Regions from separate parts of the Shewanella sp. SM95 genome, predicted to be linked through region 2. Evidence: predicted binding sites of a transcription regulator. Region 2 holds the regulator's gene; the other holds the start of a gene.

The links. The regulator sigma-54, encoded in region 2, starts transcription at its own class of promoters, with help from an activator protein. The targets are predictions, from matches to a motif close to GTTGGCACGNNNNTNGNNT.
Region 1: a site for sigma-54 is predicted at 1,852-1,870, ahead of flgA (flagellar basal body P-ring formation chaperone FlgA). Genes of this name have one in related genera too.

What each region holds. Positions count from the first base shown of each region.
Region 1 is NZ_JAKKSE010000016.1:78,665-83,070, reverse strand. Features, by position in the region: gene L5M29_RS16590 (LPP20 family lipoprotein) at 1-53, shown strand, start outside; gene L5M29_RS16585 (flagella synthesis protein FlgN) at 181-606, opposite strand; gene flgM (flagellar biosynthesis anti-sigma factor FlgM) at 609-932, opposite strand; gene flgA (flagellar basal body P-ring formation chaperone FlgA) at 1,008-1,715, opposite strand; gene L5M29_RS16570 (chemotaxis protein CheV) at 1,921-2,841, shown strand; gene L5M29_RS16565 (CheR family methyltransferase) at 2,942-3,781, shown strand; gene flgB (flagellar basal body rod protein FlgB) at 3,925-4,329, shown strand; gene flgC (flagellar basal body rod protein FlgC) at 4,332-4,406, shown strand, end outside.
Region 2 is NZ_JAKKSE010000018.1:66,959-71,364, reverse strand. Features, by position in the region: gene rapZ (RNase adapter RapZ) at 1-836, opposite strand, end outside; gene ptsN (PTS IIA-like nitrogen regulatory protein PtsN) at 833-1,276, opposite strand; gene hpf (ribosome hibernation promoting factor) at 1,279-1,566, opposite strand; gene L5M29_RS17700 (RNA polymerase factor sigma-54) at 1,595-3,073, opposite strand; gene lptB (LPS export ABC transporter ATP-binding protein) at 3,181-3,912, opposite strand; gene lptA (lipopolysaccharide transport periplasmic protein LptA) at 3,909-4,406, opposite strand, start outside.

The DNA of each region.
Region 1 (4,406 bases), on a different contig from region 2:
TTTATCAACAACAGAGCCGTCCACAACGAGTGAAGGAAGTGACGTATTTCTAGCGTTTTTGAGAGTATGTTCAACAGCATGTATTGAGCCGCGTATTTACGCGGCTTTTCTTTTTGTACAAGACATTAATATCTAATCAGAGCTTAGAAAAGGGAATGCTAAGTGGGAGTGATGCGCTTGTTAGGCCTTTAAATCATTGCCTAAACTTGAGATAGTCGAGGTCTTGCCTTTATCGTTATAGGTGAGGCTGGAGGCGTTTCTGCTGGCTTGTAAAGCTTGAGCAAAGCGATTTAAACTCGCTAAATTCATCTCAATTAAACTGGCATTTTGTTCGTTTAATTCTTTGCATTCAGTCAATGCGTCTTTGATCTCAGCCATTTTATGCACGAGTTCGACTTGCTGAGTGAGTAGCGATTTATCACTGTGTTTTGCCAGAATATCATCATTATTCTTTAGTTCTTTCAGACATTGCGATTTTTCGTTAGCAAGGGAAAGCAGTAAATCGGCGTTTTGGTCAACCAAAGCGCCTTTTTCCTTGAGTATGATTTGCTTAAGAACAGCCAAATGGGCGTGTTGTAGATCTACCAGTTTAGCTATTTCAGTCATAGTTACTCTTTATTTAAGTCATTAAGTTCGGCTTCAAAACTTGCAATATTGGCAGCCAACTTTTCAGGGTCAATTTTATAGCGACCTTCGGCAATAGCTTGTTTGATTTCTGCTACTTTCTTTTGATCAACTTCAGGAAGGCTAGCCATTTTAGTCTGAGCTCCTTGAAGTTGTTGTGCCTGGGCCGTAATGACCACTGAGTCGCTTCTCTGTGGTGTTGTCGATTTTGTAGCAACTTGAGCAGATTGATCGCTGCTCGTTTTCGTTGCGCCTGAACGAACTTGCGCAGTCGTTGCAGTGTTGAGTTTGCTAATATCAATTGCCATTTTAGGCTCCAGCGTCGTGTGTACGGGATTTCTTAACTGGGGTATCGGCAGCTTACAAAAAAGCTTTAGATTATTTTACATTCTTACTTCAACTTCGCCAATGCCTGTGACTATAGCATCTAGTTCTTTGTTTGAACTGCTATTTTTGACTCTGATCCGATCACCTTTATTGCCATCTTGTAGGGCTTCGCCTACTGTTTTGAGCTCGAATGAGCCAGAACGAACGTAGATAGATACCGAATCATTTTTACAAACGAAGCATAAGTTGTTGCTTAATATGGGATTATCTTTTGCTACTCGTCGTTTTACTCGCACGCCAGCCAATTTACTCGGGTCATCGAATTCGGCACCTCTCAAGCTATTTTGTTCAATGTAACGGACTTCTACTTGACTAGGAGAGATGAGTTCGCCTGGTGCTAAGATTTCGGTTGAGACAACAACGGGGAATAAGATATCCACCCGAACCGAGATATAGATTTGCCAAGGGTAAGCTAAGTCTTGTGTATCGCAGCTGACTTTTAAGGTGTTATTACGGCTAATTTCCCTATCGCTAGCCAGTTCAACTTTCATTGGAGACGAACATTGTGACGGCAGCATTCTTGCGTCAACCATCTGTGGCGAAATATTTACTTTGGCATTTTCTGGAACGGATATTTTTTCTGAAATAAGCGCTTTAGCTAATTCTGAGATTGCCGATACGGTGGGGACAATAGGCTCTGCACTCGCAAAAGCGGGCATGAAGAGGGTGAAAAGACTAAAAAAACAGACTAAATTTACTTTCATAATGAAGAGACTAGCTTGTAACGCCAGAATGCACCTATACTTTTATTAAGTTCGAAGCTGACCACTGTAATAATAATTTGCATCACTGTCAGAAGATTGACTCAGTTTCGACTATGTTTATCGATAGATAAGACGTAAGCAATTAATATGCCTATACTCAACTGAGTTATAGGGCCGAACATAAACAGAACAACAAGGCAGAGTTATGTCGAGTATTCTTGATTCAGTCAACAAACGAACCCAGCTCGTTGGACAAAACCGTTTAGAATTGCTGCTTTTTAAATTAAACGGTCGTCAACGGTTTGGGATTAACGTGTTTAAGGTGAAAGAAGTACTGCAGTGTCCACCACTGACCACTTTGCCTAAACTTAATCCTTATGTGAAGGGTGTTGCTCATATTCGTGGAACAACCATTTCAGTGATTGATTTGAGTGCGGCAACAGGGGGAAAACCTTTAGCAAGCACTGAAAACTGTTTCATCATTATTTCTGAATATAACCGCAGTGTTCAAGGCTTCTTGGTCAGTTCTGTTGAGCGGATAATCAACATGAATTGGGAAGCGATTATGCCTCCGCCGCAAGGTGCTGGCCGTTATTCTTATCTGACAGCTGTGACTGAAATTGAAGGTGAATTAGTTGAAATTCTCGATGTGGAAAAAATCTTAGATGAGATTTCACCGGTTAAAACGGCTATCAGTGAAGAAGCCAATGAAAAACTGACCCTCGACAGAACTCAGCATTACCATATTATGGTTATTGATGATTCTGCCGTGGCGCGTAAACAAATTATTCGTTCACTCGAGTCATTGAATTTACAAATTGATACCGCAAAAGATGGTCGTGAAGCATTAGACAAGCTTAAAGAGATCGCCAAAGAGATGGATAATGTGGCCGATGAGATCCCCCTCATCATCTCTGATATTGAGATGCCTGAAATGGATGGCTACACCCTGACTGCTGAAATCCGAGATGATCCTAAGCTTAAGCATATTAAAGTGGTACTGCATACTTCGTTAAGTGGTGTATTCAATCAGGCAATGGTTCAAAAAGTGGGGGCTAATGACTTTATCGCTAAGTTTAATCCTGACGAACTGGCCGCTGCTGTGAATAAGCATTTAAGTTTGTAATTGCTGTAGGTTAGTACCTAGATACGCTTTACGCTATAATCTCGACTTTATAACATGATGGTTTCGCACTGATTTTGGTGCTTGCTATAGGATTTAGGATGTGAATGTGCCAAATAAATCACTCGCTGAGGCTGAATATAATCAATTTAGGTTGTTCTTAGAGCAACACAGCGGCATCGTACTGGGTGAAAATAAGCAATATCTTGTGCGCAGTCGTCTTGCTCCTTTGATGGGCAAATATAACCTGCCATCCTTATCTGATGTGGTTAAGCATTCGATGAAGCCTACTGAGCGTGCGCTCAGAGCTGAAGTGATCGATGCTATGACGACCAATGAAACCCTTTGGTTCCGTGATCGTTATCCATTTGAGTTGTTGAATAATGTCCTACTACCTGAATACAGTCGTCTGGGGCGTCCGCTTAAAATTTGGTCTGCGGCTTGCTCGTCAGGCCAAGAGCCATACTCATTGGCTATGACTATTCTTGAGTATCAACAGAAGAAGCCTGGTGCCTTGGCTGGTAGTGCTTCTATTCAAGCAACGGATTTATCTCCTTCCATGTTGGAACGTTGCAAAAATGCCGAGTACGATAGTTTGGCATTAGCGCGTGGTTTATCTGAAGAACGTAAGCGTCAGTTTTTTGATGCATTACCTTCAGGCAATATGAAGTTAAAGGACAATGTGAAGCGGTTGGTGAACTTTAGAGCGCATAATTTACTCGAGAGTTATAGTCTGCTTGGCAAGTTCGACATTATCTTTTGCCGCAATGTGCTGATTTATTTTGCACCAGAGGCAAAGGCAAAAATTTTGCGGCAATTCGCTGCCGCTCTCAATCCCAAAGGGATTTTATTTCTCGGTGCATCAGAATCTATCGCTGGTTTAACGGACGAGTTTGATATGGTTCGTTGTAACCCTGGCATTTATTACCAGAAAAAGACTTAACTCAGCCGCTCTAAAGAAAATTACCGACAATTGTCGGTAATTTTTTACCCATCACTTACTCATCCTTGTTGTTATTCTCAAAATTTTCCTGATGTTGGCACATGAATTGCTTTATTTTCGTGAGAACACGAGGAGGCAATTTTATGGCGATCAATTTTGATAATGCACTGGGTGTGCATCAATACACTCTCGGTATTAGAGCGCAGCGGGCTGAAGTCATTTCAAGCAATATCGCTAACGCAGATACGCCACATTACAAAGCCCGCGATGTTGATTTTTCTGCGGCAATGCAGGCCGCTCGAGGCCAACAGCAGCAGCGAAATAGTCTTGAAATGCAAGAGCCAGATAAGCATTTTGGGCTTGCGGAGTTGACTGGGCAATTTGTTAAGTTCCGTGTGCCAAATCAACCCGATACCGGTGATGGTAATACTGTTGATATCCAACAGGAACAATCAGCATTCATGCAAAATGCACTTGAATATCAAATGTCGCTAGGTTTTTTAGACAGTAAGTTTAGTGGCATGAAGAAAGCGTTGAGAGGGGATTAATCATGAGTTTATTTAGCATATTTGATGTTGCTGGCTCGGGAATGTCTGCTCAATCGGTCAGGCTAAACACCACCGCG
Region 2 (4,406 bases):
AGCTCTCGATGACGGGCATAAACTTTATGTTTACCGTTACTAAAGCGTTTTGCCAATTGCTCTGCGACGTAAACCGATCTGTGCTGTCCACCTGTGCAGCCAATGGCCACAGTTAAATAACTGCGATTGTTACGCTCGAGGTGCGGCAGCCAAGTCTCCAGTAAATTTTCGATTTGCCAGATGAACTTATTAACCAGTGGTTGACGATTTAAGAACTCAGCTACGGGTTCATCTAAGCCAGTCAATGGCCGCAGCGCCAACTCCCAGTGGGGATTGGGCAGAAAGCGCACATCGAACATAAAGTCGGCTTCGGTGGGCATTCCGTGCTTAAAGCCAAAGGACTCGAAGTTGATCACGAGTTCTTTATCGACACTACCAAGGAGAATTTGTCTGACTTGGTCGCTTAAATCATAGATATTCAGATTCGACGTATCTATGTAGTGATCGACCAGTTTTGACATAGGCTCGAGCAGTTTTCCCTCCAGCTTTATCGCTTCTTGCAAAGAGACTCGGCTCTTCGACAAAGGATGCAAACGGCGGGTTTCGCTGTAACGCTTGAGCAGAATTTTATCGCTGGAGTTAAGGAAGAAGCTCGTTAACTCAGTATCTGGAGGTAGGCTAGCGAGTTGTTTCACTAAGACCTTATCCTGCTCAGGCATGTTACGCACGTCGACACTGATGGCGACGAGATCGTTACTGCCTTTGAGTTGCTCAAGCAAACTGCCAATCAATGGCAAGGGAAGGTTATCGACACAATAATAGCCGAGATCTTCGAGTACCCTAAGGGCGACAGATTTGCCTGAGCCTGAGCGGCCCGACACTATGACCAGTTTCATCCAGTGATTACCTGATAGAGTTCCGTTTCATCATGCGTCTTGCGTAATTGCTTTAATATTTGCTTGTCGCTCAGCTTTTCGGCCATGCAAGACAAGGTACTTAAGTGCTGCTGACATTGGTCTGCAGGCACCAGTAGTGCAAATAAAATATCAACAGGTTGCTTATCGATAGCATCAAATGCTATCGGCTCTTCACACTTAATTAGTATGGCAATGGGCTGATCTATATCGGCTAGTCGACCATGTGGAATGGCGATGCCGTTACCTATACCTGTGCTCCCCATCTTTTCGCGCGCCACTAGGCTTTCGAATATCTCTTGAGATGAGAGGGTCGGGTACTGGGCAGCGACTAAGTCGCTGATGAGTTCCAGTACCTTTTTCTTGCTGCCCGGAGTGGCGCAGGTAGTGCACTCCGGCCGCAGTATGGTACAAAGTTCCATTATTAGTGTTTTGTTAACTTCTCTTTGTGTTTAATAACCTGACGGTCAAGCTTGTCAATCAGGGCGTCTATAGCGGCATACATGTCAGCATGCTCTGAAGTAGCAAAAACTTCACCACCTATGAGGTTTATTCTCGCTTCGGCAATCTGTTGCATTTTCTCAACATTGAGCACAACGTGCACATTATTGATCTGTTCGAAATGGCGTTCAAGTTTTGAAAACTTTTCTTCTACATATGCACGTAACGATTCGGTAATTTCGATATGGTGCCCACTTAGGTTTATTTGCATAGAAACGTCCTCCGATATCCACTGTAGGTTATAAACTTTTACGCTGATTAGAAGGTGGAATAAGCATAGCCTCTCGGTACTTCGCAATGGTTCTGCGGGCTACGTTGATCCCTTGTTCTGCCAGAAGTTGTGCCATCTTACTATCGCTTAATGGTTTTTTCTGGTTTTCCGCTGCAACCAGTTTCTTGATAAAGGCTCTGATTGCTGTGGATGAGCACTCACCACCATCGTCAGTACCGACGTGGCTAGAGAAGAAGTATTTTAGTTCAAAAAGTCCCTTAGGGGTATGCATGTATTTTTGAGTTGTGACCCGTGAGATGGTGGACTCATGCATTTCTACCGCTTCGGCAATATCGTTAAGCACCATAGGCTTCATGGCTTCTTCACCGTACTCAAAGAAACCTTGCTGATATTGCACTATGCAATTAGCAACTTTAAGCAAAGTATCGTTACGGCTTTCTAGGCTCTTAATAAACCATTTAGCCTCTTGCAGATGGCCGCGAATAAATTGGCTATCGGCTTGGTTTTTGGTACTGCGTGCCATAGAAGCATAATGTTGATTTACATTGATTTTGGGCATGCAGTCAGGATTAAGCTCAACGACCCAGCGGCCATTTTTCTTCGACACAGACACATCTGGGATAACGTATTCGTCATTATTGGGCGTGATCAACAAACCTGGGCGAGGATTGAGGGTTTGGATAAGTGCTATACCATCCCTTAATTCATCTTCTTTTAATTTAGTCTTACGCATCAATAATCTAAAATCACGGGCGGCGATCAGATCTAAATGATCTTTGATCAGCATGCGGGCGTTTTCTAGGTTGGGAGTATCAGCGGCGAAATGCGACAGTTGGATCAGCAGGCATTCACTTAAATCGCGTGCGGCAACGCCTATGGGATCAAAATGCTGAATGCGCTTGAGTACGGCTTCGACTTCGTCAAGCTCAACTTCAGGATTGCCCATGGCTTCGAGAATTTCTTCAGTGCTTTGGGTGAGATAGCCCTGATCGTCGATGGCATCAATAATGGCGGTGGCAATGGCTAAATCGGTTTCAGAAAACGGCGTGAGGTTTTTTTGCCATTCTAAGTGTTCGTACAAACCTTCACTGGTCTCGCCTTGGAAGGGCATATCGTCTTCACGACTGCCGCCGGGGCCTGAGTTTGGGGAGGCGGTAAACACTTCATCCCATGTGGTGTCCATGGGGAGCTCATCGGGCATGGATTCTTTGGTTAGCGACTCTGCCGTGTCTATGGTGGAGCTGTCTTTTTCTGGTGGCAGAGTGCTAGATTCACTGAAATCCGTATCGGATAGCGTTTGGTTTACAGGGGGTTTAGTGGCGTCGAATTGATCCTCTTCCAGCTCGAGAAGGGGATTAGAATCTAATGCTTGCTGGATCTCTTGCTGCAGTTCTAATGACGACAGTTGCAACAGACGTATGGCCTGTTGTAATTGTGGCGTCATGGTTAACTGTTGACCCAGTTTGAGCTGGAGTGACGCTTTCATGTTACCGCTGATCCCTACGTTATTATTGTTGGAGGAGGTCGCTTATTATCATTTTGAGTGAAGCCTAATGGCGGTATAAATTGTCTCCATAGGCTTCGCTCGATTAACTATAGCCTGAATTGTTCACCTAAGTACACAGCCCTAACTTGCTGATTGTCTAAGATCTCTGCTGGAGTTCCTTCGGCAATCAGGTTTCCGTGACTCACAATATAAGCATGTTCACATACATCTAATGTCTCGCGGACATTATGGTCTGTGATCAGTACGCCAAGGCCGCGACTTTTGAGTTGTTCGATAATCTTCTTGATGTCGATAACCGAAATAGGATCGACGCCGGCAAACGGTTCATCGAGCAAAATGAACTTAGGATTAGCGGCTAAAGCCCGCGCAATTTCGACGCGACGACGTTCGCCACCCGACAATGACATGCCTTGGCTGTCACGGATGTGGGTGATATGAAACTCTTCGAGCAGATGTTCTAGTTCTTCTTCTCGTTCTTCGTTTTTAAGTTCTTTACGAGTTTGCAGTACGGCCATGATGTTGTCATGAACAGTTAGCTTACGAAAGATACTGGCTTCCTGCGGTAAGTAACCTATGCCTTTGCGGGCACGCAGATGCATAGGATCTGCGGTTAAATCATCATCGTCGATAAAGATATGCCCCTTATCGCTCTTCACTAGCCCGACAACCATGTAAAAGGTCGTGGTTTTACCGGCACCGTTTGGACCGAGTAGGCCAACGACTTGACCGGTTTTTACCGTCAGACTGACGTCTTTAACCACTTGGCGACTCTTGTAACTTTTTGCCAGATTTTGTGCTCTTAAGGTGATTTGGGTCATTTAGAGTCCTGCTTTTTTACAGGTTTATCCGCCGGAGCGTCTGATTTAGCATCATCTTGATAGTTTTCAGGCTGAATAATAGTGATCACGCGATCGTCACCACTGCCAGTACTCTCGGCCATCAATTTCTGTTGAATCATGTTATAGCGGATTAAATTGCCTGTAACTTGGCTACCTGCTTGATCTAATGACGCCATACCTTTCAGTGTTAAGGTGCGGCTTGCCATATCGTAACGAATTTCTTTCGCGCTTGCCGATGCTGGGCGACCATCGTCTAATATTTGGCTATACGTAGCAGGGTTGCCTGTGGCGACCAAAGTTTTGCTATTTTCACCTTCAGCGGAAAATGCACGCAGTTCATTTGCTTGGATTTTTATTGAGCCTTGGGTAACTTCAACTGGACCAAAGAAGATGATCTGGTTGTTTTTGATATCCGCAGTTTGGCTCACAGCTTTAATTTTGACTTCTTGCTTTAAGTCGCCCACTTTCGCGAA